Regions from separate parts of the Klebsiella planticola genome, predicted to be linked through region 1. Evidence: predicted binding sites of a transcription regulator. Region 1 holds the regulator's gene; each other region holds the start of a gene.
The links. The regulator LexA, encoded in region 1, represses DNA repair genes until DNA is damaged. The targets are predictions, from matches to a motif close to TNCTGTATGTACATACAGNA.
Positions count from the first base shown of each region.

Region 1 (7,281 bases):
TCTCCAGGTATTACAAGAAACGTGCCAAACTTAATACATTGAATTTAAAGAAAAACGCCCTGACGATTAAATCAGAGCGTGGCGTATTTGACTAAATTTTAGCGCAACATTAACGCTTATCGGCAACCAGCTTCAGCGCATGTTCCAGCACGTTAATATCCGCCCCCGCCTTGTGCGCATTTTCACTCAGATAGCGACGCCACTGCCGCGCGCCTGGGATACCCTGAAACAGGCCCAGCATATGGCGCGTGATATGGCCCAGATAGGTGCCGTTGGACAGCTCACGCTCGATATACGGGTACATCGCGCGCACCACGGCGACCGGGTCGCTATCAGCCCCCTCTACCGCAAAGATCTCCCTGTCGACCGAGGTCAGGAGCCCCGGGTTCTGATAGGCCTCGCGCCCCACCATCACGCCGTCCATATGCTGCAGATGCAATTTCGCCTCTTCCAGCGACTTAATTCCGCCGTTGATCGCCATCGTCAGGTGTGGGAAGTCGCGTTTCAGCTGATAAACGCGCGGATAATCCAGCGGTGGAATTTCACGATTTTCTTTTGGGCTCAGGCCGGAGAGCCAGGCTTTGCGAGCGTGGATGATAAACATCTCGCACTCACCGTTTCCGGAGACGGTATTGATGAAATCACACAGAAATTCATAGCTATCCTGGTCATCGATGCCGATACGGGTTTTTACCGTTACCGGGATGGACACCACGTCGCGCATCGCTTTGATACAGTCAGCTACCAGCTGCGCATTGCCCATCAGGCAGGCGCCGAACATCCCGTTTTGCACGCGGTCGGACGGACAGCCGACGTTGAGGTTGATCTCATCGTAACCGCGCGCCTCCGCCAGTTTCGCACACTGGGCGAGCGCAGCAGGATCGCTGCCGCCCAGCTGCAGAGCCAGCGGATGCTCTTCTTCGCTATAGGCCAGATAGTCGCCTTTGCCATGAATAATCGCTCCGGTCGTCACCATTTCGGTATACAGCAGCGTATGGCGCGACAGCAGGCGCAGGAAATAGCGACAGTGCCGGTCTGTCCAGTCGAGCATCGGCGCGATGGAAAAACGATGGGCGGCAAAAGCGTGAGATGTTGATTCTGGCATCATGGCGATAAACAGGCATCCGGGTAAAAAGGGGCGCTACTATAGCACAAAGATAAATCACAGAGGCATAGCAGCGCGACGGGTGCTGTGCCTCTGCCGGACAGACTAGCGCCTGCGCGGTTTACCATCGTGCGGGCCGAAAAATTGCGGCGGATGATCGACCCAGCGATCCTGACGCGTGGCGGCATATTCCGGGTTCAGCGGATAGTAGATGCGGTTAAATTTCTTGTTCGACTCCCCCACCACTAATAAGCGAACTTCCTGGTCGGTATTATTCAAAAAAGTGTGACACACTCCGGTTCCGGCCGGAAAACCGACGCTGTCGCCCGGCTCAAGCTTCCACAGATAGCCGTTAATCCAGACTTCAGGGTAGCCATCCAGCACATAGATAAACTCCTCCTCATCACTTTCAGCGTGGGGATAAGAGGTGCGGCGGCCCGGGGGCAAACGTTCATGATGAATACCCAGCCGGTTGAGCCTTAACCCCCGTGCCAGCGGCGCGCCGATGGAAAAACGCTCCGGGTTATTGGGATAAGTGGCATCATCTGGACCTTCCAGTTCGCGCCAATGTCGAATGCAATCAGGTCTTTTCATCGTTTTCTCCCGAAAATGAGATGCATCAGGTATAGCACAAGCCGCCGGTTCTCGGCGTTTTGCCTGGATCGTGATAAAGTAACAACTTCAGACTCACGCAACCAGAGGATGCTCATGAATAAGACCACTTCGCAAGAAATGTTAGCGCATGCTGAAAAGCTCTGCGCACAGCGCGGCGTGCGCCTGACTCCGCAGCGCCTGGAAGTGTTGCGTTTGATGAGCCTCCAGCAAGGGGCGATTAGCGCGTATGATCTGCTCGACCTGCTGCGTGAGAAAGAGCCGCAGGCAAAACCGCCGACGGTCTACCGGGCGCTGGAGTTTCTGCTGGAACAGGGGTTCGTGCACAAGGTGGAATCGACCAACAGCTACGTACTGTGCCATCTTTTCGATCAGCCGACCCATAGCTCAGCCATGTTTATCTGCGACCGCTGCGGCGTGGTCACGGAAGAGTGTGCCGAAGGCGTTGAAGACATCATGCATACGCTGGCGGCGAGAATGGGTTTTGCGCTACGCCACAATGTGATTGAGGCGCACGGCCTGTGCGCAGGTTGTGTCGAGGTCGAAGCCTGTAGCACCCCGGGACACTGCCATCACGACCATACCATTCAGATTAAAAAGAAAGCCCGCTGAGGCTATCGCCGCAGCGGGAATCGAGGTTGCCGGTACCTCCGTGTACCATCAGGCAGGCAATAACAAAGGGTTAATTCGTTAACACTCACCGCTACCAGCGGTGATCGTTTTTTCGTTCCCAGTCAGACACTTCTTTCTCCGCCTGATCTTTGGCGTATCCATAACGCTCCTGGATTTTACCGACCAGCTGGTCACGCTTACCCTCAATGACGGTCATATCGTCATCGGTCAGCTTGCCCCATTTCTCTTTCGCTTTACCTTTCAACTGTTTCCAGTTACCGCCGATTTCGTCTTTGTTCATAATTCAATCCTCATCGTTCGGTGAGTTAACAGCCCGCTGTGTGCCGGACATAGTATTAACTATAGATAAGAATTCTGAGTTGAATTTATTATTCGGAATCTTTAACCAATTACATATCAAAAATCACTACGAAAACCAGGTGCCACGCCGCCAGTGTCGCCGCCAGATGACCGCCAGCGACAGACCGCGCAGCGCGAGGAAAACCGCCAGCGCCAGCCATAGCGCGTGGTTGCCGAGGACCGGTAGCGTCAGTAGCGTCAGGGCAAACCCCGCCGCCGCCACCGCCATGCTGTTGCGCATCTCAGCCCCGCGCGTCGCGCCGATGAACATGCCATCCAGCAAATAACACCACACGCCAATCACCGGCAGCACGATCTGCCAGATCAGGTAGCGATCGGCAAGCAGCTGAAGCGAGGGCAGCGAGGTCAACAGGGCGACAATCTGCTGTCCCGCCACGGCATAGGTCGCCGCAAAGGCCAGCGCCACCATTCCCGACTGACGGCAGGCCGCTCGCCAGACCTCAAGCAGCTGGCTACCGTCACGCGCGCCGTAAGCCTGCCCGGAGTGCGCTTCCACGGCATAAGCAAAACCATCCAGGGCATAGGCGGTAAAGGTCAACATGGTCATCAGGAGCGCGTTGACGGCAACGATCTCGCCGCCAAGACGAGCGCCGAAAACGGTCACCGCACCAAAGCAGAGCTGAAGCAGCAGAGAGCGCAGCATGATATCGCGATTGAGCGCCAGCAAGCGGCGCATATCTCCGCGCCACGCGCGCTTGAGCAGGGCAAATGACACACCGCGTAGCGCCAGCACGCGTCTTGCCATCAGCAGCCCGATGATAAAGGTGACATATTCGGCGGTGACCGTCGCCAGCGCGGCACCCTGCACGTTCAGATGCAGGCCCATCACCAGCCACAGATCGAGCACGATATTCAGCAGGTTGCCGACAATCAGCAAAATCACCGGCGCCCGGGCATACTGTACGCCCAACAGCCAACCGAGCAGCACCAGGTTTGCCAGCGATGCCGGCGCGCTCAGCCAGCGGATGTCGAGAAAGCGCCGCGCCTGCTCCAGCACCGCTTCATTGCCGCCAACAATATGCAACGCCAGATCGATAAGCGGGGTTCGGAAAAGCACAATCAGCAGGCCGGCACCTGTTGCCAGCCCCAGCGGCTGCACCAGCGCCCGCGCCAGGCGGAGAGGATCTTTTGCGCCAAAGGCCTGTGCCGTCAGTCCGGTGGTACTCATCCGCAGGAAAAGCAGCAGCATAAAGAGAAAACTGGTGGCCGTCGCGCCGACCGCGACACCGCCGAGGTAAACCGGGCTGTCGAGATGACCAATCACGGCGGTATCCACCAGTCCCAGCAGCGGAACGGTGATATTGGAGAAAATCATGGGTAGCGCCAGGCGCCACAGGGCCTTATCAGCGGCGTTAAAGAACATGAGAAAGAGCCTGACCGGGAGGAGACAGCGCAGCATCATGCATCAGACGATGCTGCGTGGGGAAGGTGTTACAGCCACTCACCGTTACGAATCACGCCAACGGCCAGCCCTTCAATAGTGAAATTTTGCTCGCGTAGATTCACCACGATAGGGGAAAATTCGCTGTTTTCTGGCAGGAGTTCGACGATGTTGCCCTGCTTTTTAAGACGCTTAACGGTGACCTCTTCGTCAATACGCGCCACGACAACCTGGCCGTTGCGTACATCCTGAGTTTTATGGACCGCCAGCAGATCGCCATCGAGAATACCGATATCTTTCATTGACATACCGCTAACCCGCAGCAAAAAGTCGGCATTCGGCTTGAACATCGCCGGATCGACCTGGAAGTGGCCTTCGATATGCTGCTGAGCCAGCAGCGGCTCACCGGCCGCCACGCGTCCAATCAACGGTAGACCTGGTTCTTCTTCCGTCAGCAGGCGAATCCCCCGGGAGGCGCCGGAGATAATCTCGATCGCGCCCTTACGCGCCAGCGCTTTCAGGTGTTCTTCCGCCGCGTTTGGGGAACGGAACCCCAAGCGCTGAGCAATTTCCGCACGCGTCGGCGGCATGCCCGTCTGGCTGATGTGATCCCGAATGAGATCAAACACCTCTTGCTGCCTGGTCGTTAACGCTTTCATCCCGCCCCCTGGGTGTATATACAGTTATGCTGTGAGTATATACAGCTAACGGTGATTTTGGAATCAAATTTCACACAAAAATCAGGAGATTCTTTCCATTTTGCGTCCCCGATAGCCCATGGCGCCAGGGGTGATTGTCGCCGGCCGGGCAAAAGCTCATCGGGTTCGCCCGATCGCCGGGAAGACATCGCAAAGCGGAATATCTCACCACGTGGCCGCTCAGTGATAGCGAGCCCACAGTAAGAGCGCCCAGGTGATCAGCGCGATCGCAATGGCCAGCAGCACCGCCGCAGACCCCATATCTTTCGCCCGACCGGACAGCTCATGATGTTCCGGGCCAATACGGTCCACCACCGCCTCAATCGCGCTATTAAGAATTTCGACTATCATCACTATCAGGACCGAGCCTATCAGCAGCACACGCGTGATGGCGTCGACGTCCAGCCAGCAGGCGATCGCTACAGCAACAATGGCGGCGATGCCTTCTTGACGAAATGCGGCCTCATTTATCCATGCCGCACGGAACCCTTTCCAGGAATAACCTGCCGCTTTAATGATTCGGGTTAACCCAGTGGTATTATTGGCCATCAAAAGAACCTTTTTATGTAAATGACGTCAATGAGTGTACGCGTTTGCCGCGTGGCAACGGAAATTTTGCGCGCTTTCTGTTATTCTTGCCGCGCATTTGCATGATTAACCAGAGGCTTCACATCGTTTATGTCCGGCTGGCAACGAATTTACTATAAATTACTGAATTTACCATTACGGGTGCTGGTAAAAAGCAAGTCTATTCCCGCAGAACCTGCTCAGGAATTAGGGCTGGATACCTCGCGTCCTATCATGTACGTCCTGCCTTATAATTCAAAGGCGGACCTGCTGACCCTGCGCGCTCAGTGCCTGGAGCACGATTTACCCGATCCGCTTGAACCGCTGGAAATCGACGGCGCGCTGCTGCCGCGCTACGTCTTTATCCACGGCGGCCCGCGCGTCTTTACCTACTACGCGCCGAAAGAAGAGTCGATTAAGCTGTTCCACGACTACCTGGATCTGCACCGCAACCATCCTGACCTGGACGTGCAAATGGTGCCGGTGTCGGTGATGTTTGGGCGTGCGCCTGGGCGCGAAAAAGGCGAAGTTAACCCGCCGCTGCGCATGCTGAATGGCATTCAGAAGTTCTTCGCCGTTCTGTGGCTGGGACGCGACAGCTTTGTCCGTTTCTCGCCGCCGGTTTCTCTGCGCAGAATGGCCACCGAACACGGCACCGATAAAATTATCGCCCAGAAGCTGGCCCGCGTCGCGCGTATGCACTTCGCCCGCCAGCGTCTGGCAGCCGTCGGCCCACGTCTGCCGGCGCGTCAGGACCTGTTCAATAAGCTGCTGGCATCCAAAGCCATCGCCCGCGCGGTAGAAGATGAAGCGCGCAGCAAGAAAATCTCCCATGAGAAGGCGCAGCAAAACGCCATCGCGCTGATGGAAGAGATCGCCGCGAACTTCTCTTATGAGATGATTCGCCTGACCGACCGCGTTCTCGGTTTTACCTGGAACCGTCTCTATCAGGGGATCAACGTCCACAACGCCGAGCGCGTACGTCAGTTGGCCCATGAAGGGCACGAGATTGTCTACGTACCGTGCCATCGTAGCCATATGGACTACCTGCTGCTCTCCTACGTGCTGTATCACCAGGGGCTGGTGCCGCCGCATATTGCCGCCGGTATCAACCTGAACTTCTGGCCAGCAGGCCCCATTTTCCGCCGCGGTGGCGCATTCTTTATTCGTCGTACCTTTAAGGGCAATAAGCTCTATTCAACGGTGTTCCGCGAATATCTCGGCGAGTTGTTCAGCCGGGGTTACTCCGTGGAGTACTTCGTTGAAGGGGGCCGCTCGCGTACCGGCCGTCTGCTGGATCCGAAAACCGGTACCCTGTCGATGACCATCCAGGCCATGCTGCGCGGCGGGACCCGACCGATCACGCTGGTGCCTATCTACATCGGTTACGAGCACGTGATGGAAGTGGGCACCTACGCCAAAGAGCTGCGCGGTGCGACGAAAGAAAAAGAGAGTCTGCCGCAGATGCTGCGCGGCCTGAGCAAGCTGCGTAACCTCGGTCAGGGCTATGTTAACTTTGGCGAACCTCTGCCGCTGATGACTTACCTGAACCAGCATGTTCCGGAATGGCGTGAGTCTATCGATCCGATCGAAGCGGTTCGCCCATCGTGGCTGACGCCGACGGTCAACAATATTGCTTCCGACCTGATGGTGCGCATCAACAACGCCGGCGCGGCCAACGCCATGAACCTGTGCTGCACCGCGCTGCTGGCCTCTCGTCAGCGCTCGTTGACCCGCGAACAGCTGACGCAACAGCTGGAGTGCTACCTCGATCTGCTGCGCAACGTACCGTACTCCCCGGATGCGACCACGCCGACGGCCTCCGCCAGCGAGCTGATTGACCACGCGCTGAAGATGAATAAGTTCGAGGTCGAGAAAGATACCATCGGCGATATCATCATTCTGCCGCGCGAGCAGGCGGTGCT
Region 1 covers NZ_CP026047.1:2,061,942-2,069,222, reverse strand. Annotated here, with positions in the region: gene dusA (tRNA dihydrouridine(20/20a) synthase DusA) at 110-1,108, opposite strand; gene MC50_RS10015 (cupin domain-containing protein) at 1,211-1,699, opposite strand; gene zur (zinc uptake transcriptional repressor Zur) at 1,814-2,329, shown strand; gene MC50_RS10005 (CsbD family protein) at 2,421-2,630, opposite strand; gene dinF (MATE family efflux transporter DinF) at 2,757-4,073, opposite strand; gene lexA (transcriptional repressor LexA) at 4,142-4,750, opposite strand; gene MC50_RS09985 (diacylglycerol kinase) at 4,970-5,338, opposite strand; gene plsB (glycerol-3-phosphate 1-O-acyltransferase PlsB) at 5,468-7,281, shown strand, end outside.

Region 2 (7,281 bases), 1.6 Mb from region 1:
GCCTTTTGCGCCAAACAGTTCACCACGGCCAGAGGCAAGAAGGTCTTCTTTCGTATAGGATTCGCGTTTATCTACCATGTTTTCAGTAAGCCTTATTTTGAGTTCGGGACGCAGGATAGCTAACACGTGTAAGCTGAACAAGTCCGATCAGTTAGAACCTGAACCACCTAACCAGCGTAGCGGCCACGGAAAACGATGACGACTCTCTTGCTGCGTCGCCTGCGCGATCCGTTCCTGGATGGTTTGCCGTAAAGTTTGCCCTTCGCCATCCCATAGCAGCTGGGTCAGAACCGGCAGCGCTTCCGTGACATCTTCCACCGCCCAGATGAAAAACTGCTCGTCAGCGACGGCCTGCCGGAGTTCTGCTGCCAGACTCAGGTGGCGGATATTTGCCGCAGGAATAATGACCCCTTGCTTACCGGTTAATCCGCGCTGCTGGCAAATGGTGAAAAAGCCTTCGATCTTCTCATTAAGGCCGCCTACCGGCTGCACGCGACCAAACTGATCGACGGAACCGGTAATGGCAATGCTCTGATTAATCGGTACGCCGGCGAGAGCACTGATTAGCGCACATAGCTCGGCCATCGAGGCGCTGTCGCCGTCGACTTCACTGTAGGATTGTTCGAAGGTCAGCGAAGCCGTGAAGGGGAGCTGCTGTTCGAGCTCCAGCTCGGACATCAGGAACGCCTGCATGATCATCATGCCTTTGGCATGGATGTTGCCACCCAGCTCCGCCTTACGTTCAACGTCGATGAACTCACCGTCACCGATGTGTACGACGCAGCTGATGCGAGACGGTTCGCCAAACGGACGCGGATGTCCGGGGAATTCGATGACCGACAAGGCGTTAATCTGGCCGATGCATTCGCCTTCGGTTTCAATCATTATCTGCTCTTGCAGGATTTCATCCTGAATCCGCTCGGCGAGATAGCCTTCACGCCACTCGCGCCGGGCCAGCATGGTTTGCATCTCTTCCGCGGTGATCTGCCCACCTTCGCAGAACGCCGCTGCTTCTCGCAGCTGACGGGCTATCCAGAGCGGGCACAGCGGTAATGTCTCCTGATCGCCGGTATAACGCGCGGCTTCCTGAATCAACAGGGGCCAGGCGTCAGCGGCCAGTTCCGGTAGTCCGAGCTGCTGCGCGTTTTTCCCGACCCACTGACACCACAGTTTGAGCGTATCCGCATCGGCAATCTGTAGATTCTCTTCGTATTCGCTGTAAATCGCCTGAGCGGAGAGTTCGGGCTCCATCTCCTGGAAATCGGCCAATGAATCACGCTCCCCAACCAGAATCACCTTCAGGCTGAGCGGCATAGAGGGAATCGCGACCGGCAGAGGACGAGACTCATCAATGGACAGCCAGTCAAAGCGCTGGCGGGTGACCATGCTTTTCAGGCGCATCCAGAGCAGCGGTTGAGCGAGTAACGCGCGCAGAGAGATAATCAGTACGCCGCCGTTGGCCCGGTGCACCAGACCTGGCTGGAGAGTGATTTCGCCGTTAAATTGCCGTACGCAGCCAAAGAGCTGCTCTGCTTCTATCCAGTCGGCAGATTCAACCGGTGCGGAGCTGGCAAAATTATCGTCGGCATCTTTAGCCGGGGTGAGGGTGACGTTGCCGCCATTGACCTGATAGCGCACACCGTAGAGCGGTGCGGCAGGCTCATGTAAGGTTCGCGTTTCCGTCGCCAGCCACTGCAGGTACTCCGGTTCTTCCGGGGCTTTCACCAGCATGAATGGCGAGATGGTCGGAGTCACCAGAAGCTGCTCCAGACCATAGAATAAACGGGGCTGCAGTTCGCCGGAGAGGCCATCTTCTGCCTGAGCTAAATCGGCTTGTGCAAACAGCGCCTGATAACTTTCCGTATCAGGAGCAAGGTCGTTTCGGGTAAGTTTCGTAATGGTCAAAGTCGCTGTTTTTTAGTCAGATGTAAAACGCGCGATTATACCTGATGCTGCGTCTGAGCACACGGGGGATTGCGTTTGCCGTGATGATTACCGGGTTACCTGCATCACGAATGATGATTTATTCTCAGCACATTGGGAAAAAACTGATATCCTGAAATGAGTTACACGGTCACATTGAGATCGCAATGAAATATCAACAACTGGAAAATCTTGAAAGCGGCTGGAAATGGAAATATCTGGTAAAAAAGCACCGGGAAGGTGAGCTGATTACCCGCTACATTGAAGCCAGCGCAGCGAAAGCCGCGGTCGATGTCTTACTGACGCTCGAAAATGAACCTGTTCTGGTGCATACCTGGATTGAGCAGCATATGAATCCGGAGTTAATGAACCGGATGAAGCAGACAATCCGCGCGCGTCGGAAACGGCACTTCAACGCTGAGCATCTGCACACGCGTAAAAAATCGATCGATCTGGAGTTTATCGTCTGGCAGCGCCTGGCGGGACTCGCGCAGCGGCGTGGAAAAACCCTGTCTGAAACCATCGTACAGTTGATTGAAGACGCCGAGCATAAAGAGAAGTACGCCAGTAAAATGTCCAGCCTGAAGCATGATTTACAGGTGCTGTTGGGGAAAGAGTAGCTGCAGAGGACAGGGCGAGACAGTATCGGGCAGGCTATGTGTTGATGCCAGAAATAAGTCCAAAAAAAACCCCGCAAAAGCGGGGTTTTTTATCGGTAGTAAAACTTAAGCCTGCGGCTGAGTTACTACGTCTTTGTAACCTTTAACTTCGATCTCTACGCGACGATCTGGGCCCAGGCAGTCGATCAGTGCAGCGCGAGCTTTCACGTTGTCACAGGTATTGCCGGTAACCGGGTTGGATTCACCCATACCACGTGCGGAGATTTTGCCAGCCGGGATACCTTTAGATACCAGGTAATCAACAACGGACTGAGCACGTTTCTCAGACAGCTGCTGGTTGTAAGCGTCAGAACCGATACGGTCGGTGTAGCCCAGAACCACTGCAGAACCGTCTTTCGGATCCATGTTGCTCAGCTGAGTGTACAGCTGATCCAGTGCCTGCTGACCTTCCGGTTTCAGGGTAGATTTGTTGAAGTTGAACAGAACGTCAGACTTCAGAGTGAAGTGCTTAGTCGTCACTTCCGGAGCCGGTGCCGGTGCCGGAGCAACAACCGGAGCTGCTTCTTCCTGACCGAAACGGTAAGAAACACCCAGGCTCAGCATGCCGTTGTCAGGACGCGCGCCAACGGTACCTGCGTCACCGATGTTGTTAACCCACTGGTATTCCAGACGGGTAGCGATGTCACGAGTAACAGCCCACTCTAAACCACCAGCAAATACCGGGGATACGCCAGTGTCGTGTTCGCTGCGGGATACGCCGGTAGAACCGTAGTTGCCGTCAGCATCTGCACGCCAGACCATACCACCCAGACGGGTATAGATATCCAGATCGTCAGTGATCGGGTAACCCAGTTTAGCAGTCAGCTGAACGCCCTGAGCTTTGAAAGCGCCGTTGTCTACGCTGCCTTTATAAGCCATACGGCCCAGCCAGTCGTAACCCATTTCAAAACCGAGGTACGGGTTAACCTGATAACCACCGAACGCACCAGCACCCAGCTGATCGTTACGGGTCGGGCCGTTGTTGTTCTGGAAACCGTTACCGTAGAAACCGGTATCGTGATACTGGGACCAGCCCAGTTTACCACCTGCATACCAGGTGTTATCTTTCGGTGCGGCCTGCGCTACGGTAGCGAAGCCAGCCAGTGCCACTGCAATCGCGATAGCTGTCTTTTTCATTTTTTGCGCCTCATTATCATCCAAAATTCGCCATGAAGTTACAAAAGACCTCACGGTTAAATCCTTCACCCGGGGCGTGACTTGTTGTTAACTATGCTGATACATGCAGCGTAAGCCGATCACCCCTGGCGATGTAAAGTCTACAACTTAGTTCGAAACTTACAAGTGTGAACTCCGTCAGGCATATGAAAAAAAAGGGTTGTGTACACAAGATTTAACAAATATGGTTAATTTTTATTCACCAAATAAAGCCGCGAAACCGCATCAGACAGGCATTCCGCTACAAATCACCCTGTTTTAAAAAGGGTATTGTTGTAAGCAAAAAAAATTCCAGGATTAATCCTAATTTGGCTTAATGATACAAATTCGAGTGAATTTTTAGCCCGCTGAGTTGTCTCCCAGCCTGGTTCGTATTTCCAACCGGCCGCATGATAAACCCCATTGCATTACCCTCTTGTGCGGCAATGGCCAGGCGTTCATGCTCTTCTGCCGCCAGCTCATCTGCCAGCCAGCCAATCACCACACTGTAATTCCCAGTGCGCAGCGCGCGGATCATCGACTCGACGGTGTTGAAAGGGGAGAGCTGATTAATCTGCATAACCTTCGACAGCGGTAATCCGGAAGACTGAACCCATTCGCGACTCAATTTCTGCTTCGGCGTCAGCCAGAGCTGCCAGCGAGACTGCTGGCCGAGCTGCTGTAATAAAGGTAGCAGGAGTAATTGTGTCATCATCGGTTGATCTTCACGGTAGACAATTTCACTGATCAGCCCGCTGGCCGGTTGTTCGACAACGTCATGTGAAGGGCGACGTACTGAAGCAGAAGTCAGTGATGAACGATTTGCGTAAGCTGAAGTAAACATAGTCTATCCCGCCTGTGGGTTACTGTATGAATATACAGTATATCCAGCAGGGGAAAAGATCAACCTCATTTATCGCTTCATTGGTTGAAAATTGTACATGATTTTTGTCGATTCCGCGCCTGACCGTTCTGGTGGGGAGAGCGGAGAGCGCGATTCTTATCACCAATCGTCGTGGCGCAAGCCAAGCGCCTGGCCCATCGCTATATGCACATTGCCCAGGTTTACCATGCGGCTTGACAAACTATTCACCGGCATTTCAGTGAGCAGGGCTGGCGTATTTATTACTTATATATCGGGTATTCCCGCCAGACTGTTTTCTGAAAGCCCCTCGCAAAATGATGATTAAATGTTGAACAGTGTAAAAATCATCTTGCTGCAATATACGAAGTCACTTATTTTCTATATTAACGGATCCGTTAACAAATAATCTTCTATTTACATGATTAACAAAGGAATAATCATGAAGAAAATGTCATCTTTACGGTTCCATCAACTCCAGGAATGTTTATCTCCACTCGGCAAAATAAGCTGTCGCCCGCTCTTTGGCGGCTATAGCCTTGCCATAGACGATACCGTTTTTGCCATGGTCGCCGAGGGCGAAATCTATCTTAAAATTTGTGAGCAGAGCGCGGAATATCGCGTTGTGCATGCCACTCCACTCTTGACGATGCGGAAAAATGGTCGCCCGGTCTTACTGAAATATTATCAGGTTGACGAGACCCTCTGGGGTGATAGTAAAACGCTTTTCAATCTGTCGGCGTCCTCATTACAAAGTGCACGCAATGAAAAGCGTCTACAGCATGCGTCCGGAAGATTAAAAGATCTCCCGAATATCAGTTTTCATATGGAGCTGCTGTTGATTAACGCAGGCGTGAGCGATGAAAAAATGCTCCGTCAGTTTGGTGCGGAGAAAGTCTGGTTGAAATTGCGGGAATCAAACAAAGCACTTACGTTGAATGTTCTCTATGCGCTGGAAGGGGCTATTGCCGGGGTGCATTCCGCAGCGCTCCCGACGCAGCGGCGTCAGGAGCTTAAGGTATGGGCCGGCAGCCAGCACAAAAATATCGATCTTTACTCGGGTTGAACCGCAACCTGCTTTTGCAACCTGCAGATTTCCGGCAACAGCGCCAGCAGCAGACCAATTTGCTGCAGCACCAGCGGCTCTTTGCTGTCAGCCCGGGGCTCAAGATGTTGGATCCGGGTCTGCAAACTATTAAGCGCCTGCTGCACCCGCTGTTCGTCGGCAGGCGTGTGGTGCAGCGCATCATCAACGTAGCAGACGGCATCATCAAGCAGGGCGAGAATTTCCGTAGTCGTGAGTTTTTCCCGGTGCGCACCGAGTGCGGAAATATAGCTGGTAAAGGTATGGTTCAGGCAAAGTAAACGGAATGCCGTTTCGCGCATGGCTGAGTTAGCCCGCGGTTCCGTCGACAGGTTTGATACCACAGATGCCAGTTCACCATCCCGGCTATGGGCATCGCGACGGGCAACGCGATAGGCCAGGCGGTTATCGCGTCCCTGGTGATATTGCTCGAGGATGGCATCGAGGTAGCGGCAGTTGGCGTTGATAGCCTGATCCAGCGCCCGTGGCAGATTGCGGAACTTCCAGTCTGGCCAGATAAAGCTCACCGCCGCCCAGGCGATAGCACAGCCAATCAGCGTATCGAAAATACGCGGCAGCGCGACCTCGAAACCTTCGCCTAGCAGGTTAAAGCACAGCAGAACCAGCAGGGTGATGAACATCGTCGCGTGGGCATACTGCACGTTGCGAAAAGCAAAGAACAGCACGCCGGTCAGAACAATGAGCAGCAGTTGGCCTTCAACCGATGGCACGAGCAGTAATATCGGCAGGCCTATGGCCACCCCGATCAGGGTACCGATAATCCTCAGCGCGAGTCGATGACGGGTGGCGTTATAGTTCGGCTGGCAGACAAACAGGCTGGTCAGGAGTATCCAGTAACCGTGGTTTAAGCCGGTGAACTGGATAAACGCATAGCCGGTACAGAGGACCAATGACATCCTGACCGCATGACGGAACAGAGCCGATTCTGGCGACATGTTGCGGCGCAGCCGCAGCCAAATATCGCTGAAACTGTTAAGTCCGTCGTCTGCGAGCAGGTTTTCGGTTGCGCTGTTCGCCGGGGCACTGCTGCTTTGCGCCGACTCAATGGTTGCCAGCTGAGCGTCGATAGCGCGGAGATTGTTAAGCAGAAAGCCCAGCGCTTTCATCTGTTCAGCCGGAGCGCCGCTGGCCTGCACGCGGTCGAGGGCGGCATCAAGGTGCATAAATGCCCGCTCGAAATGGGCATCGTGCTGGTAGGGCTCGCGTAAAAGAATCGCGCGGGACAGTTTCTGGCATGCCTGCGCCTGCATCGACAGCATGCGCTGGAAGCGGAACATCACATCGCTATAGCGAAAATGATCGCGCAGCGTTTGGTACTGAATGTGCGATGAACTGGCGCGCTCGTGAATATCCTGAGCAACAAAGTAGTATTGCAATGTGCGACGGGTGCCGCGCTGGCCGCGGTCGCCGCGCAGACGCGTCAGCAGAGAGACCTTGGTCTGATTGAGCGTCGTCACCAGTTGACCATTGGCAATGGCTAAATCATATAGCGGCGCCTGGCTCTCATCCTCAATATCCGGGTCAAACAGACGGGATTTAAGATCCAGGTAATGCGCCAGCTGTTCATAGCTGCGCGC
Region 2 covers NZ_CP026047.1:3,633,702-3,640,982, forward strand. Annotated here, with positions in the region: gene fabA (bifunctional 3-hydroxydecanoyl-ACP dehydratase/trans-2-decenoyl-ACP isomerase) at 1-78, opposite strand, end outside; gene MC50_RS17440 (AAA family ATPase) at 148-1,905, opposite strand; gene matP (macrodomain Ter protein MatP) at 2,091-2,543, shown strand; gene ompA (porin OmpA) at 2,649-3,719, opposite strand; gene sulA (SOS-induced cell division inhibitor SulA) at 4,072-4,581, opposite strand; gene MC50_RS17460 (TfoX/Sxy family DNA transformation protein) at 5,042-5,665, shown strand; gene yccS (YccS family putative transporter) at 5,653-7,281, opposite strand, start outside.
Region 2: a site for LexA is predicted at 4,602-4,621, ahead of sulA (SOS-induced cell division inhibitor SulA). Genes of this name have one in related genera too.

Region 3 (7,281 bases), 2.3 Mb from region 1:
CGCTCCTGCAGGCTACGTTGGGTCGCCATGACCTGCTGTCCGTACTCATTTTCCTCGCGAAGATAATCAAGTACTTCCGGCCGCGAACGCTCGTCGTCGCGCAGCCAGAAGTAATTATCGATACGGGTATCGCCATGAAGGGTCATGGCGTGGGGAATTCGTTTTGCTTTTGGTGGCATCTTTTGGTCTTCTGCATCCTGTATTTCATACACAAAATCATTCAAGAAGCGGCTTGAAGGATGGCGTGTGTATAAGGGTGGCAAAAGTGGCCCACGTTGCAAGCAAAACCTGCGGATTTAGGTAGAAAGCGCCTGTTTTTGTGCCTGGATATCCTGTTCGATGTCGGCACGCACTTCCGGCGGAAGGCCTAAAGCCTCACCCAGAGCGTTGAGATAGCTACGCTCCATAAAATGGTCGATATCGATCGCCGCACAGCTGATGTAATAGATCTCCAGCGCCTCTTGCTCGCTGGTGAGGCCCTGCGCCAGACGCTGCGGATCGAGAGGCTGGGCCAGAGCGCGATCGATAAGAACGCGCCCCTGCACGGCAATACCAGCCGCGCGCAGCTGCTCATCAATGTTTGCCCGCTCGCTGTCATCAATGTGCCCGTCGCTTTTCGCGGCAAACACCAGCGCCAGAATGAGCCGTTCACTGCGGGCATCGAGCCCGGAGGCTGGCGAGGTTGACGCCCCGGCGGGTTGTACAGGAGAAGCGACAGATTGCGCAGGGGAATTTTCCCGCATTTTTTGCTGGTACTTGTTCCACAGCACGCTTCCCGCCACCGCGCCGCCGCCAACCAGCAGTGCGCTGGTGCCATATTTAGCCAGCAGCTTACGCGATGATTTACTAGCCACCAGCAGCCCCGCCAGGCCGCCCAGCGCCCCGGGCAGAAGGAAGCTTTTACCATCAGACCGCTCGCCTGATGAGGAAGATGGTCCCTGCTGGCCCAGCAGGGACTGGAGTTGATTAAGCCAGTTAGCCATGATTTCCCTCGTTGCTTATTAAGCGATGTCATCAGCCTAAACGACGAGATGTCAGGAAATGTTATGAGCAGCTAAAGATGCGCAAATTCGGCCGGACTCAGGCGGCCTTCACCTTGCGCGATTTTACAGGCGCGGTTGCCGCGGGTTGTTCGCTCGCTCCCTCCGCGGCGGCCTCTGAGGTTTCAGCCGCGGAGCTCTCGTCCTGAGAAGCCTGGCCGTTCGTACCGTCTTCCGCTTCCGGGAGTTTTCCTGATCTCAGGATGTGGTGCAATGTCTCTTTACGTTCCGCCAGCCACATTGCCATTTCATCGCGCTGGGTTTCATCCAGCGTCAGCGGGCACTCGACCAGCCAGTCGTTGAGGACCTCGGCAAGATCGAGCATTTTGTCGTAAGCATCGGCCTCTTTTTTGCTGGTAAACGACATCTTTTCCTCACCTTCGCGGATCACCACATATTTAATTTCAACCGCCATTGTGCAGCCTCTTTATACTGTATTTTTATACAGTATAGCAAATTTTCACCCGGGACTCAACCAACAGCCGTAAAGACAGACGCAAACGTTTTCGTTTATAATGCGGCGCATGTTTTTTTACTGTGGAAAAGAGTCATGACGTTATTAGGCACAGCGCTGCGTCCGGCAGCGACGCGGGTGATGTTGTTAGGTTCCGGCGAACTGGGTAAAGAAGTCGCCATTGAGTGCCAACGGCTGGGTATTGAGACCATCGCGGTCGACCGCTACCCCGACGCGCCGGCGATGCAAGTGGCGCATCGTTCGCACGTCATCAACATGCTGCACGGTGAAACGCTGCGCGCGCTGATTGCGGAAGAAAAACCCGACTTTATCGTGCCGGAAATTGAAGCCATCGCCACGGATATGCTGGTGGAGCTGGAGCAGGCCGGGCAGAAAGTCGTCCCCACCGCTCGCGCGGCGAAACTGACCATGAATCGCGAAGGTATTCGCCGCCTGGCCGCAGAGGAGCTGCAGCTTCCCACCTCGGCATACCGCTTTGCCGACAGCGAAGCGGCCTTTCGCGAAGCCGTCGCGGAGATTGGCCTTCCCTGCATTGTGAAGCCGGTCATGAGCTCTTCTGGTAAAGGCCAGAGCTTTATTCGTCACTCTGACCAGCTGGCCGAGGCCTGGCGCTACGCGCAACAAGGAGGCCGCGCGGGAGCCGGTCGGGTTATCGTCGAGGGGGTGGTGAATTTCGATTTTGAAATTACCCTGCTTACCGTCAGCGCGGTCGATGGCGTCCATTTCTGTGCGCCGGTCGGCCATCGCCAGGAGGATGGCGATTACCGCGAATCCTGGCAGCCGCAGCAGATGAGCGAGCTGGCGTTGGCCCGCGCCCAGGAGATTGCCAGCAAAGTCGTGCTGGCGCTTGGCGGCTACGGTCTGTTTGGCGTGGAGCTGTTCGTCTGCGGTGATGAGGTGATTTTCAGTGAAGTCTCCCCTCGCCCGCATGACACCGGGATGGTGACGCTGATTTCCCAGGACCTCTCGGAATTTGCGCTGCACGTTCGCGCCTTCCTCGGTCTGCCGGTTGGCGCGATTCGTCAGTATGGCCCGGCGGCCTCCGCGGTCATTCTGCCGCAGCTCACCAGCCAGAACGTCACCTTTAGCAATCTCCAGGGCGCGGTAGGGGCGGGACTGCAGCTACGCCTGTTCGGTAAGCCGGAGATTGACGGTTCTCGTCGACTGGGCGTCACGCTGGCCGTCGCCGATAGCGTCGATGAGGCGGTGGCTCGCGCGAAAGCCGCCGCGTCAGCGGTGCAGGTTCAGGGATAAAAAAAACCCGGTCGCGTCAACGCTACCGGGTCTGGATTTCGCCATTTATCAGGGCGTGAAAATTACTTCGCGCCTTCAACCGCTTCGCGAGCAATTTTGGTAATACGGTCGTAATCGCCCGCTTCCAGCGCATCCGCCGGAACCAGCCAGGAACCGCCGATGCACAGCACGCTGTTCAGTGCCAGGTAGTCGCGGTAGTTCGCCGGTGAGATGCCGCCAGTCGGGCAGAAACGGATATGCGCGAACGGACCGCCAATCGCCTGCAGCGCTTTTACACCACCGTTAGCTTCCGCCGGGAAGAATTTGAACTCTTTCAGGCCATACTGCATGCCCAGCATCAGTTCGGAGACGGTGCTAATCCCCGGGATCAGCGGGATGGTCCCTTCTTCAGTCGCCGCTTTCAGCAGGGACTCGGTCAGACCCGGGCTGATAGCGAACTGCGCGCCAGCCTCGGTGACGGCTTTCAGCTGCTCAACGTTTGTTACGGTACCTGCGCCGACAATCGCCTCCGGCACTTCTTGCGCAATCGCGCGGATCGCATCCAGCGCGCATGCGGTACGCAGCGTGACTTCCAGTACGCGTACGCCGCCGGCAACCAGCGCTTTGGCCATCGGCACAGCGTGTTCCAGCTTTTTCACCACGATCACCGGGACAACCGGGCCGTTGGTGAGGATTGCTTCTGCAGTTGTTTTCCAGTTTTTCATTAGAGTTTCTCTCTCGCCAGATCTACAAATTGTATCGTCTTAAAAAGTGATGCAGGTTGCGCCCTGTTCGGCTCCGGAGAGTTTTTCACGCAGCGCTGCGAACATTTCCCGGCCGCTCCCGACGCGCGAACCGCTGAGGTCAGGAACATGCGGCTGGCGTGCAGCCAGCTCAGCGTCATCCACCAGCAGCGTCAGTTCGCCCGTCTGCCCGTTGACGCGGATAATATCGCCATCACGTACTTTTGCCAGCAGCCCACCATCGTACGCTTCAGGCGTAACGTGGATTGCTGACGGGACCTTGCCAGATGCGCCAGAGAGTCGACCATCGGTAACCAGCGCAATTTTGAAACGGCGGTCCAATAATACACCAAGTGGCGGCATAAGTTTATGTAATTCTGGCATGCCGTTCGCTTTTGGCCCCTGATGGCGAACAACCACCACGCAATCCTTGTCCAGCATTCCGGCTTCGAAAGCAGGCAAAACGTCGTGCTGGCTTTCAAACACCACCGCCGGGGCTTCAATGATCTGGTTCTCAACCGGTACGGCCGAGGTTTTCATCACCGCACGCCCGAGGTTGCCGCTCAGCACTTTCGTCCCGCCATGGCGAGAGAATGGCTTGTCGAAAGTCGCAATAACCTGATCGTCTAATGGCGCCGTCGCCCCTTCGCGCCAGTCCAGCTCGCCGTTATTCAGCCACGGTTCCATGGTGTAACGGGAGAGACCAAAACCGGCTACGGTGTTGACATCTTCGTGCAGCAGACCGCCTTTCAGCAGCTCACGAACCAGCACCGGTACGCCGCCCGCGGCCTGGAAGTGGTTAATATCCGCCGGACCGTTCGGGTAAAGGCGCGCCAGCAGCGGCACAACATCGGAGAGATCGGAGAAATCATCCCAGTTAATGATAATGCCCGCCGCGCGAGCCATTGCGACCAGGTGCATCGTATGGTTGGTCGAACCGCCGGTTGCCAGCAGCGCAACGATCCCGTTCACCACCACTTTCTCATCAAACATTTTGCCCAGCGGCATCCATTCATTACCGTTACCGGTCATGCGCGTTACCTGGCGTGCGGCGGCGGCGGTCAGCGCCTGGCGCAATTCGGCATCCGGATGCACAAACGACGAGCCCGGGAGCTGCATGCCCATAAATTCCACCACCATCTGGTTGGTGTTCGCCGTGCCGTAAAATGTGCAGGTACCCGGGGCGTGGTAGGAGGCCGCTTCAGACTCCAGCAGCGCCATACGATCGACTTTACCCTCGGCATACAGCTGGCGGATGCGTACTTTTTCTTTATTTGGCAGGCCGCTGGCCATCGGGCCAGACGGCACGAATACTGACGGCAGGTGGCCAAAGGAGAGCGCGGCCATCGTCAGTCCGGGGACAATTTTGTCACATACGCCCAGATACAGCGCGCCGTCGAACATATTATGCGACAGGCCGATCGCGGCCGACATTGCAATCACTTCGCGGCTCAGAAGGGAGAGTTCCATCCCGTCCTGCCCTTGGGTGACGCCGTCGCACATCGCCGGTACGCCTCCCGCGACCTGGCCTACCGCATTCACCGAATGCAGCGCTTTGCGGATGATATCCGGGTAATACTCATAGGGCTGGTGGGCGGACAGCATGTCGTTGTAAGAAGTGATGATGGCGATATTGTTACGCAACATGCTTTTCAGCGAGGCTTTATCGTCCGACTGACAGGCAGCAAAGCCGTGGGCGAGATTACCGCACGCCAGCTGCGCGCGATGGACGGTATCCGTCTTCGCCTGGTTAATCCGTGCGAGGTAGGCGGTGCGGGTATCGCGCGACCGTTCGATAATGCGATTTGTTACCCGTAACATTGTCGAATTCATAAAGGCTCCTGAATTTTTATCTGTCCGGCCACAGCATTTTAGCAACCTCTTAGAAGGTGAAAGGCACCAACACTGCAGCTCAGCGGCAAAATATCTATCCGCAGTGTAATAAAAAAAGCCCCGGGGGTGAATCCTCCCGGGGCTTAAAAGAGCAAAAATTATGCGACTTGCTGCGTCAGATCATGTTACCGGTAAAATAACTCCTCCGGATAACGCGCAAACTATTCAAATTCGTTCCAGGAACGACCGTCGCGGGTGATCATCGCCACAGAGGCGACCGGCCCCCAGGTACCTGCCTGATAGGGCTTCGGCGCATCGCGATCGGCAGCCCAGGCTTCAGTAATGGAGTCAACCCACTTCCACGCCTCTTCGACTTCATCGCGACGCACGAACAGCGCCTGGATACCACGCATGGTTTCCAGCAGCAGACGTTCATAGGCATCCGCCAGGTGAGTCTGGTTGAAGGTCTCCGAATAGCTCAGATCCAGCTTGGTTATCTGCAGATTGTGTTTGTGGTCAAGACCCGGCACTTTGTTGAGGACCTGAATATCCACGCCCTCATCCGGCTGCAGGCGAATCGTCAGCTTGTTCTGCGGCAGCTCCTGCCAGTTCTCTTTAAACAGGTTCAGCTCCGGGGTTTTAAAATAAACCACCACTTCAGAACATTTGGTCGGCAGGCGTTTACCGGTACGCAGGTAGAACGGCACGCCGGCCCAGCGCCAGTTATCGATATCGACGCGGATAGCCACAAAGGTCTCGGTATTGCTGGATTTGTTCGCCCCCTCTTCTTCGAGGTAGCCCGGGACTTTTTTACCCTGGGCGAAGCCGGCGGTGTACTGGCCGCGGACCGTTTTCTCACGTACGTTGGAGCGGTCGATACGGCGCAGCGACTTCAGCACTTTGACTTTTTCGTCACGAATGCTGTCGGCACTGAGGTCTGACGGCGGCGACATCGCGATCATGCACAGGATCTGCAGCAGATGGTTCTGGATCATGTCGCGCATTTGCCCGGCCTGATCGAAGTAACCCCAGCGGCCTTCGATACCCACTTCTTCCGCGACGGTGATTTCAACGTGGTCGATCGTGCGGCAGTCCCAGTTATTGACAAACAGGGAGTTCGCAAAGCGCAGCGCCAGCAGGTTGAGCACCGTTTCTTTGCCGAGGTAATGGTCGATACGGTAAACCTGGCATTCTTCGAAGAATTCGCCGACCTGATCGTTGATCTCGCGGGAGGTATCCAGAGAGGTGCCCAGCGGTTTTTCCATCACCACGCGCGCAGGTTTGGCGTTCAGTTTCGCCTGGCCGAGGCCTTTGCAAATGGCGCCAAAAGTGCTTGGCGGCATGGCAAAGTAGTTGATGGTGACGCGGTTTTCCTGATCCAGCATTTTGCCCAGACGGGAAAACGCTTTGGTATCGTTCACATCGAGGTTACAAAAATCCAGACGTCCGCTCAGGGTGTCCCACAAACCTTCATCAATCTTTTCCTTCATGAAGGTTTCAAGCGCTTCACGTACGACCCTGGTGTAAGCATCTTTATCCCAGTCAGCACGTCCGACCCCGATAATCCGGGTCTCAGGGTTGATCTGGCCAGCTTTTTCGAGCTGATACAGGGAAGGCAACAATTTACGCCGCGCCAGGTCACCCTTCGCGCCGAAAATGACCAGATCGCATGCCTGGGCCGTTTGCGTTACCGCCATGTCATTCTCCTCAGTTGATAGTCTGGTGCTTATGCCAGGCTATATTTGTAATTTTCTTACACTGCACTGTACTGTGTTTACGAACTTCCCGAAACCCTCAGGCCGCCATTCCCGGCGCTAAACCGCACGCGGAGAAAAGTTTCGGCGACTATTTGGGCAAGCGGCTAAACCTGTTCGTTCTTTCGACCGGTTTTAAGTTAATAAAATACGACTCTGATCATGTAATGAAAAAAAACAACATTTTTTAACGTCATTCCTCC
Region 3 covers NZ_CP026047.1:5,233,530-5,240,810, forward strand. Annotated here, with positions in the region: gene ptrB (oligopeptidase B) at 1-179, opposite strand, end outside; gene MC50_RS25200 (tellurite resistance TerB family protein) at 297-983, opposite strand; gene MC50_RS25205 (YebG family protein) at 1,081-1,455, opposite strand; gene purT (formate-dependent phosphoribosylglycinamide formyltransferase) at 1,591-2,769, shown strand; gene MC50_RS25215 (bifunctional 4-hydroxy-2-oxoglutarate aldolase/2-dehydro-3-deoxy-phosphogluconate aldolase) at 2,832-3,473, opposite strand; gene edd (phosphogluconate dehydratase) at 3,513-5,324, opposite strand; gene zwf (glucose-6-phosphate dehydrogenase) at 5,546-7,021, opposite strand.
Region 3: a site for LexA is predicted at 1,471-1,490, ahead of MC50_RS25205 (YebG family protein). Genes of this name have one in related genera too.

Region 4 (7,281 bases), on a different replicon from region 1:
CAAGATAACAAGATAACAAGATAACAAGATAACAAGATAACAAGATAACAAGATAACAAGATATTATCGTTGTTTCGCTTCTGCGATTAATCTGGATATCTCTGTTTTTGATAAACTTTTTAGTGCCTCTACCGCTGCCCTGACTACGTCAGAACGATTCACTCTGCTTTTACCTGAAATCATTTCACCCGCTATAAGATCATCAATGTCTTTTAAGTTTTCTTCAAAAAAGGAAATGCTCACTGGTTTTGCTTTACTTACAGCCAATGGTCTCTCTGAAGTCACTTTGGTATTATCAATACCAGCAGTACCACCGTTAATAAACGCTGCCTCATCACGAGATGGAGTATTTGCTCTATTTCTCACAGAATAACCTCTTTAACTAACGATTCGATTTCTTGTTGTGCTTTGTCATTTTGCGTTTCAAAAATTGTCATTGATTCTGCCCAGGCATCTCGATGCGCTTTTCGATCACAAACTCGGGAACTAGCCAGACGCATTTCAGGATAATCCTTGAGTACGTCAGCTGCCTGATTTGCTTCATTGACAAACATGTTCGTGGGCGTCATGTTTAAAACGAGATATCCCCGGACGTCCTCATTAAAATCTTTTGCTGCTGTAAAAACAGAGCATGTATGAGGCACTACATCCAGGTCCATCTGAGAAGGCCGCAACGGAGAAATGAATACGTCAGCGGCCATCAACCCACTACGCATTTCTGCACTGTCGCGGCCAGCACAGTCTGCGATGACAAAGTCATAAGATTTCTCGTGTTCCTTTAGCATGGCTTTGATGTTGCCTGTTGCGCCAGTAACCGGAATATGGGGAAGATCTTCAGGACGATTGTTGTACCAGGTCAATACAGATTTCTGGTCATCTGCGTCGACAATGATCACTCTATTGCCCAGTGACATCAGATACGCAGCTATAGATACCGCCAGTGTACTTTTACCAACCCCACCCTTTTGACTACCCAATACTATTATCATCATAGCCTCATATTAAATTGTTAAGTTAACAACTTAATATTGCCAAACAGGCGACAATATTGCAATTTCTTTATTAAGTTAATATCTTGTTAAGTTGTTAACTGTGTGATTTATAACTGAATTGTTTTTGTATCTTAACAAATTAGTAAGATGTTAGGATAACAAGATAACAATATAACAAGATAGCAAGATAACAAGATAACAAGATGGCAAAGTGGTGCCTTTATCCGAAATCCCCATAGAACCACATAATGCGGCTTTCAACTCCAGGCTACCTTTAGGGAGGGTAGTATCAACCAGTTATGACCGCGTGAAGCAAAAAGTGGGGCGTAGTGGGAAGCCTTTGAATCTTCGGTGTGTCGAAGTGGGGAGTCGGTGAGACAAATTTGGTAAAAGGTGGTGAGAAGCGGGATAGCTTCTCACTTCTATCCAAAAAGGTGTGTTGAAGTGGGAAGGTGCGTAAGTATATACAGATAAAAACACACATTTAACAGGTTCTCATCCCGCTACAACACACCTATTAAGACGTTTAAGGCGAGGCTTCCCCCTACAACACACCTATCAAGATGTTTAAGAAGAGACCTCCCGTTTCAACACACCTTAATCGCGTTGCTTTCCCGTTTTGACACACCTTATACAGCTGTTCCTGGTTTCAGATTTGCTGAGCGACGGTGGATCAGAATGAAAGTCTCTTTACCTTTTTTGGTGATGCTGTGGTCAAGGTACCCAATATCCTGCAACTGCTTGAGGGCCAGTTTAATGATACGGTTCTGTTCCTTTACCGGAGAGAGCAATGAGAGCCTGTCTCGTATTCGTTTGAAAGATATGGGGACTGGGTTCGTAGGCAGGCTTTCGATGAAAGTATACAGGGCCTGAGCTGCTTCCTTTCGGGTTAAAGCGTTTATCGGTTTATGTCGTAGCAGAACAGTGTAATCAGTTTGGTAGAGTTCCCATAGTCGCTGATCAGCTTCAAGTTCCACCTGGTCGTTTGCAAAATCCAGTTCACCTGTCTTAAGCAAACCTGTTACGGAAACTTTTTGAAGGCCCTCTGAGTCGCTACGGGTAAAGGTAATGGTCTTGCCACGTATCCTGGTCAAAGCTTCTGAAATACTTTTTCTAAGACGGGAATCGAATCTCTTAGACTCAAAGCGGCACATTCCAGCAAACTCATGAAAAGTAAGCTTAATGCTGTTGGTTTTTAAACCGTACTTACTGAAAGCTTCTATGATACCGACCCATACCTTGAAGTCGATGGCCATACTCAACCGTTCACCGGTTATACGAATATCGTCGTACCCCTCCCGCCTTGAGAATTCCAGATCCTTGAGAACAGAGGTCGCATCGATTGATGTTCTGGTGCCCTTTGCAGGCCTGCTTGAAGGAACAAAAACATTTAATCTCATCAGGGCTACAGGCTGAACTGTGGCCTTACTTGTGACGGTGAGTTTATTGTTAACACTTTCACAATCTGGACCTATAACCTCGCCGATATAAACATTCTCATTCATATAGTTATATCCATTCATAGCATATGATCGATATGTGCCTAAATATTAACTATTTCCCGTTTCGACACACCTTTCTTCCCGATTCTACCCACCCTTACCCCGTTTTGACACACCTTTTTCCCGCTTCAGAACACCTTTTTCCCACTACGACACACCTGAAATCGCTACGAAGCCCGTAAACAAAGGTTTTGCCGCTAAAGGGATCAGTTTGGATCTATTTGGATAACTAAGGGTAAGTTATTGGATCTACTCAAAGGATATGTGGATAACTCATTATGGAATCTATAGAACTTAAGTGCGTAAGGTGCTTTAAAAGGCTTCAGCTCCCCTGGTGCTTCCTCGCTCACTCGCGGGCTTCGCCCTGTCGTTCGGCTGCGGCGAGCACTGCTGGCTCTCTCTGAAAGGCAAAATTTAACCGATCCTCGCAACGGGGATATCTCTCCAGCGAGTGGTGTACGCAGGGGAGAGCATATCGCGTTTCATTTGCCAGGATGGCGCAATTCCTCTACCGGCAAACCATACTTTACCCAGCCCTGAGTTGTTGATCCCGTCCAGAACCCTCATCAGCTCAGCACTGTGAGGGCGTGGCGGGCGTTCGTCAAACAGCTGCAGCTGCGAAACGCCGGAGCCGGTGAAGTCATTCAGCATAACTCCGGCTTTGGCATACCGGTGCCCATCCCTCCAGATACGCTCCAGAGCCATTGTGGCGGCTGCAATGATGTCCCTGGTGTCCTGAGTGGGTGTAAGCAGTTTTTCCGTAGCCACGTTGCCGTAGTAAGGCTCTTTAATGGCGAACGGAGACGTTTTGATGAAAACGGAAATATGCCGGCAATACTGGTGCTCTTTACGCAGTTTTTCAGAGGCCCGCTCTGCGTGCTGACAGATAGCCTGACGGAGTGACTCGTACTCCGTGATCTTCACGCCAAAACTGCGGCTGCAGACAATTTGCTGTTTCGTCGGAGGGGCTTCCTCAAGCGAAAGGCAGCTTTCCCCGTTCAGTTCCCGTACCGTTCGCTCAAGGACCACAGAAAAATTTTTGCGGATGAAGGCCGGGTTCGTCAGAGCCAGATCGAGCGCGGTTTTTATGCCCAGCACATTTAGCTTGCGTGCAATACGGTTACCCACCCCCCAGATTTCTTCAACCGGCTGCAGTGAAAGCAGTTTCCGCGTCCTTTGCGGATTTCCCCTGGTCAGCGCGAGTACGCCACGAAACTGTTTCCACTCTTTTGAGGCCCACTGGGCTGATTTTGCGAGGGTTTTCGTTGGTCCGGCGCCCACGCCAATGGTCAGGCGGGTACAGTCATACACGTGCTGACGCAGCTGCCGGCCGAAGTCCTCAAGCCCCATACAGTGCTCCACGCCGGTCAGGTCGAGGAACATCTCATCAATGGAATACTGTTCCACCCTGGGGGCCAGTTCCTCCAGGCAGTTCATCACGCGCGCCGACATCGAGGCGTAAAGTTCATAATTACTTGAAAACGCATATATTTTTTCCGGGTACCTTTCGTTTTTTATCTGAAACCACGGAGTTCCCATTTTGATCCAGGGCTTCGCCTCGGCACTGCGAGCGATTACGTTCCCGTCGTTGTTGCTCAGGACGACTATCGGCTTTCCTTTCAAATCCGGGCGGAAAACACGTTCACAGCTGGCATAGAAGCTGTTCACATCGGCCAGGGCAAACATCAGTACATCTCCCTCGGGCGGTGGATGATATGCGTGACAACGCCAAAGATATCCAGCTCGTCGGGATCAGGATAAATCGGCGACCAGGAGGCATTCATGGGCTGCAGCGTCAGTCGCGGCGTCAGCAGAAGCCGTTTCACCGTAAACTCCCCCTGTACGCTGGCGACAACGATATCGCCGTGCCGCGGCTTTTCAGCACTGTCCACAACCAGCAGATCGCCATTGTACAGACTGCCGTCGGCCATGCTGTCTCCGCTGGCACGCAGGTAGTACGTCGCGCTCGGATGCCGTATGCAGTAATCATGGAGATCCAGATCGGACTCGACATAGTCAGCAGCAGGGCTGGGAAAACCGCAGCTGGCCAGATCGGCAAACAATGGATGGGCCTGTGGCGGGAGTTCTTTCCCGGTGCTGAAAAGTTGTAGTTTCATCTTTCCTCCTGACACTCTAATTTTTACTGGTTATGCATACAGTATATTTAACAGCGTGACGATAATCCAGATCGCATGCCTTAAGAACATTTTGAGTAAATAAAGGTGTTCAAAATGCTTATATTAATCATTTTGATATTTTTGTATTGCTCATATTGAGAAATGTTACTTTGTTTTTTTCATCTTGCTCTTATAATTGGTATCAAAATGAGTGTAATTAACGGAGCATATTGATGAATATTTACTGCGATGATGGTTCAACTAATGTTAAGCTGGCATGGTTTGAAGGAGATGAGCTTCAGACCCGGGTTTCTGCGAACTCCTTCCGGCATGGCTGGAAAGTGGCGGAATTCAGTGCGGCAACGTTCAACTATCAGGTGGGTACGCTGAAATACACCTGGGACAGCGTCAGCCGGGATGCCATCCCGACAACAAACGTGGAATATCAGTACGGTGATCTCAACCTGCTGGCCGTGCATCATGCGCTGCTGAACAGCGGACTGGAGCCGCAGCCGGTGAGCCTGACCGTGACGCTGCCCCTGAGTGAGTATTACGACGGGGACTGCCAGCGGAACGAGGAGAACATACGACGCAAACGGGAAAACCTGATGCGTGAGCTGGTTCTGAATAAGGGCAGGGCGTTTACCGTAACGGACGTGAAGGTGATGCCGGAATCACTACCGGCGGCGTTCTCCCGTCTCGCGGAGCTGAAGCCCGGCCCCGCTGAGACCACCCTGATTATCGATCTCGGTGGCACCACGCTCGATGCCGGTGTGATTGTCGGCCAGTTTGATGATATCAGTGCGGTGCACGGTAATCCGTCTGTCGGCGTGTCACAGGTCACCCGCGCAGCTGCAGGCGCGCTGCGGGCGGCAGACAGCGAAACCAGCGCCCTCATCGCTGACACTATCATCCGCAACCGCAATGATCGTCAGTATCTGCAGCGTGTGATCAACGATGCCGGTAAAATCGACGAGGTTCGGAACAAAATAACAGAGGCGATCACTTCCCTGGGGGCGCGTGTCACCAGTGAGCTGACGGCCTTCAGGAACGTTAACCGGGTATTCCTGGTCGGGGGAGGGGCTTCCCTCATAGAAGAAGCTATCCGTCAGGCCTGGCCTCTGGCTCCTGACCGTATCGAGGTTATAGGCGATCCGCAGATGGCGCTGGCCAGGGAGATTGCCCTTTACAATAAAGAGGACTAAACGTGCCGGACGGCCAGTATTCTTTCTATCTGCACAGCGACGATCGCACCGACATCGCGGCAATGGCAACCATCAACACCATCTCACAGCCCCTGCGCGGTGAGTTCATCCGTACCGCCGCCACCGCCGGGGCGGTGGTATACCAGGTGGATGCCCGTTTACCGGCGCTGATCCCGGTGTTCTTTGCCGGGCAACTGAGCGCTGTCCGCTTTTGCGCCGTGATGGCCCTGGTCTCCGGAACCTGGTCCTCACTCACCGGCCTTCCGGATGAGCCCGAAAATGGTGGGGCTGCTCTGCCCGTGTCACCGGAGACGGAATACCAGCGCCGGCGTTACACCCTGACGCTTCAGAATGGCCGGAGTGGGGAACGGGTGGAAAGTGTGCTGACGGAAGCGTCATCCCGTCTGCGTGGGGATCTGCTGAGAAACCTGATTATCACCGGTCTTGCCCTCCACACGACGGCGCCGGAACTGCCGCGCCTGCTGGCCAGTATGCCGGTACCGCCCACCTCGGTCAGTGAGCTGCAGGCTCTGGTTCAGCAGATGGCCGGCACCGCTGACGTGAACAGGGCTGCAGCTGCAGTACCGGATACGCCGGCAGCATCTGCCGCGCCGGTGTCCGGGGCGGATACCCGGGAAATAAAGAAAAATATGCGGCGTGCATTCGGTGACTAACAGTACGAATCACATCCACTACTATACCGATTTCAAATGACTGACATCCCCAGGGAGGTTCTCATGTCACCAGGATTCAGAAATGTTCTCCGTCTCGCCCGCATTCCCGTCGACAGCAGTGAACCGGTGCGCAGAAAATTTGGCAGCCGGCTGATTGGCATTGTGACGGTATGTCTGCTTCCGCTTCTGGTTTTCGACGTTCCGCAGTGGGTTTTCATTTTGTCGCAGGTCATCTGGGGGGCGGGCGTCTATATTGGCCTGTCACTGGCCGGGGATAAATCCCTGAACCGCTGATATAAACTTTCCGGTTGTTCAAAAAAAGAACAGGCGTGGTGGCGTCTGTTCTCCCGCGCTTCTCCGTCGTTTGCCTTCAGGTTATCCACAATCTTAAGCCCCGGATTTGTGGACAGGTATGCCGGTAATTCCCCGTTCGCCTGGAGTTAACGCCAGCCTGCCGCCCGCTGCCAGTGTCTCGCGTCCGGTCTGGTACGGGACGGGCGGTTTTTCCGCTCCGGCCCGGCGTCGTTGAGAGTGTGCGCCAGTCCCTCGCCCTTTTAAGGAACGCCCTTCAAGCCGCTTTCGCGGCATATCCTTGCCGTCCAAAAGACGGACGGCTGCGGTATTCCACGGTCGGCCTGACCCGTGACCGGACGCGATGAACAGGCAGCGTGCGGTAGGGAACGGTATCGCGGTGATGCCTCCTGCCCCCTCAGACTACAGGAGTGCTGCCATGTCCAGATTCATTCTCGGGAACTGTATTGATGTGATGCGCGGATTCCCCGACCGTGCCG
Region 4 covers NZ_CP026048.1:10,057-17,337, reverse strand. Annotated here, with positions in the region: gene MC50_RS28740 (hypothetical protein) at 64-366, opposite strand; gene MC50_RS26495 (ParA family plasmid-partitioning AAA ATPase) at 363-989, opposite strand; gene MC50_RS26490 (RepB family plasmid replication initiator protein) at 1,622-2,497, opposite strand; gene MC50_RS26485 (Y-family DNA polymerase) at 2,909-4,180, opposite strand; gene umuD (translesion error-prone DNA polymerase V autoproteolytic subunit) at 4,180-4,611, opposite strand; gene parM (plasmid segregation protein ParM domain-containing protein) at 4,845-5,816, shown strand; gene MC50_RS26470 (plasmid partitioning/stability family protein) at 5,819-6,490, shown strand; gene MC50_RS26465 (hypothetical protein) at 6,554-6,784, shown strand; partial or broken gene MC50_RS26460 (hypothetical protein) at 6,980-7,149, shown strand; gene MC50_RS26455 (DNA methylase) at 7,221-7,281, shown strand, end outside.
Region 4: a site for LexA is predicted at 4,636-4,655, ahead of umuD (translesion error-prone DNA polymerase V autoproteolytic subunit). Genes of this name have one in related genera too.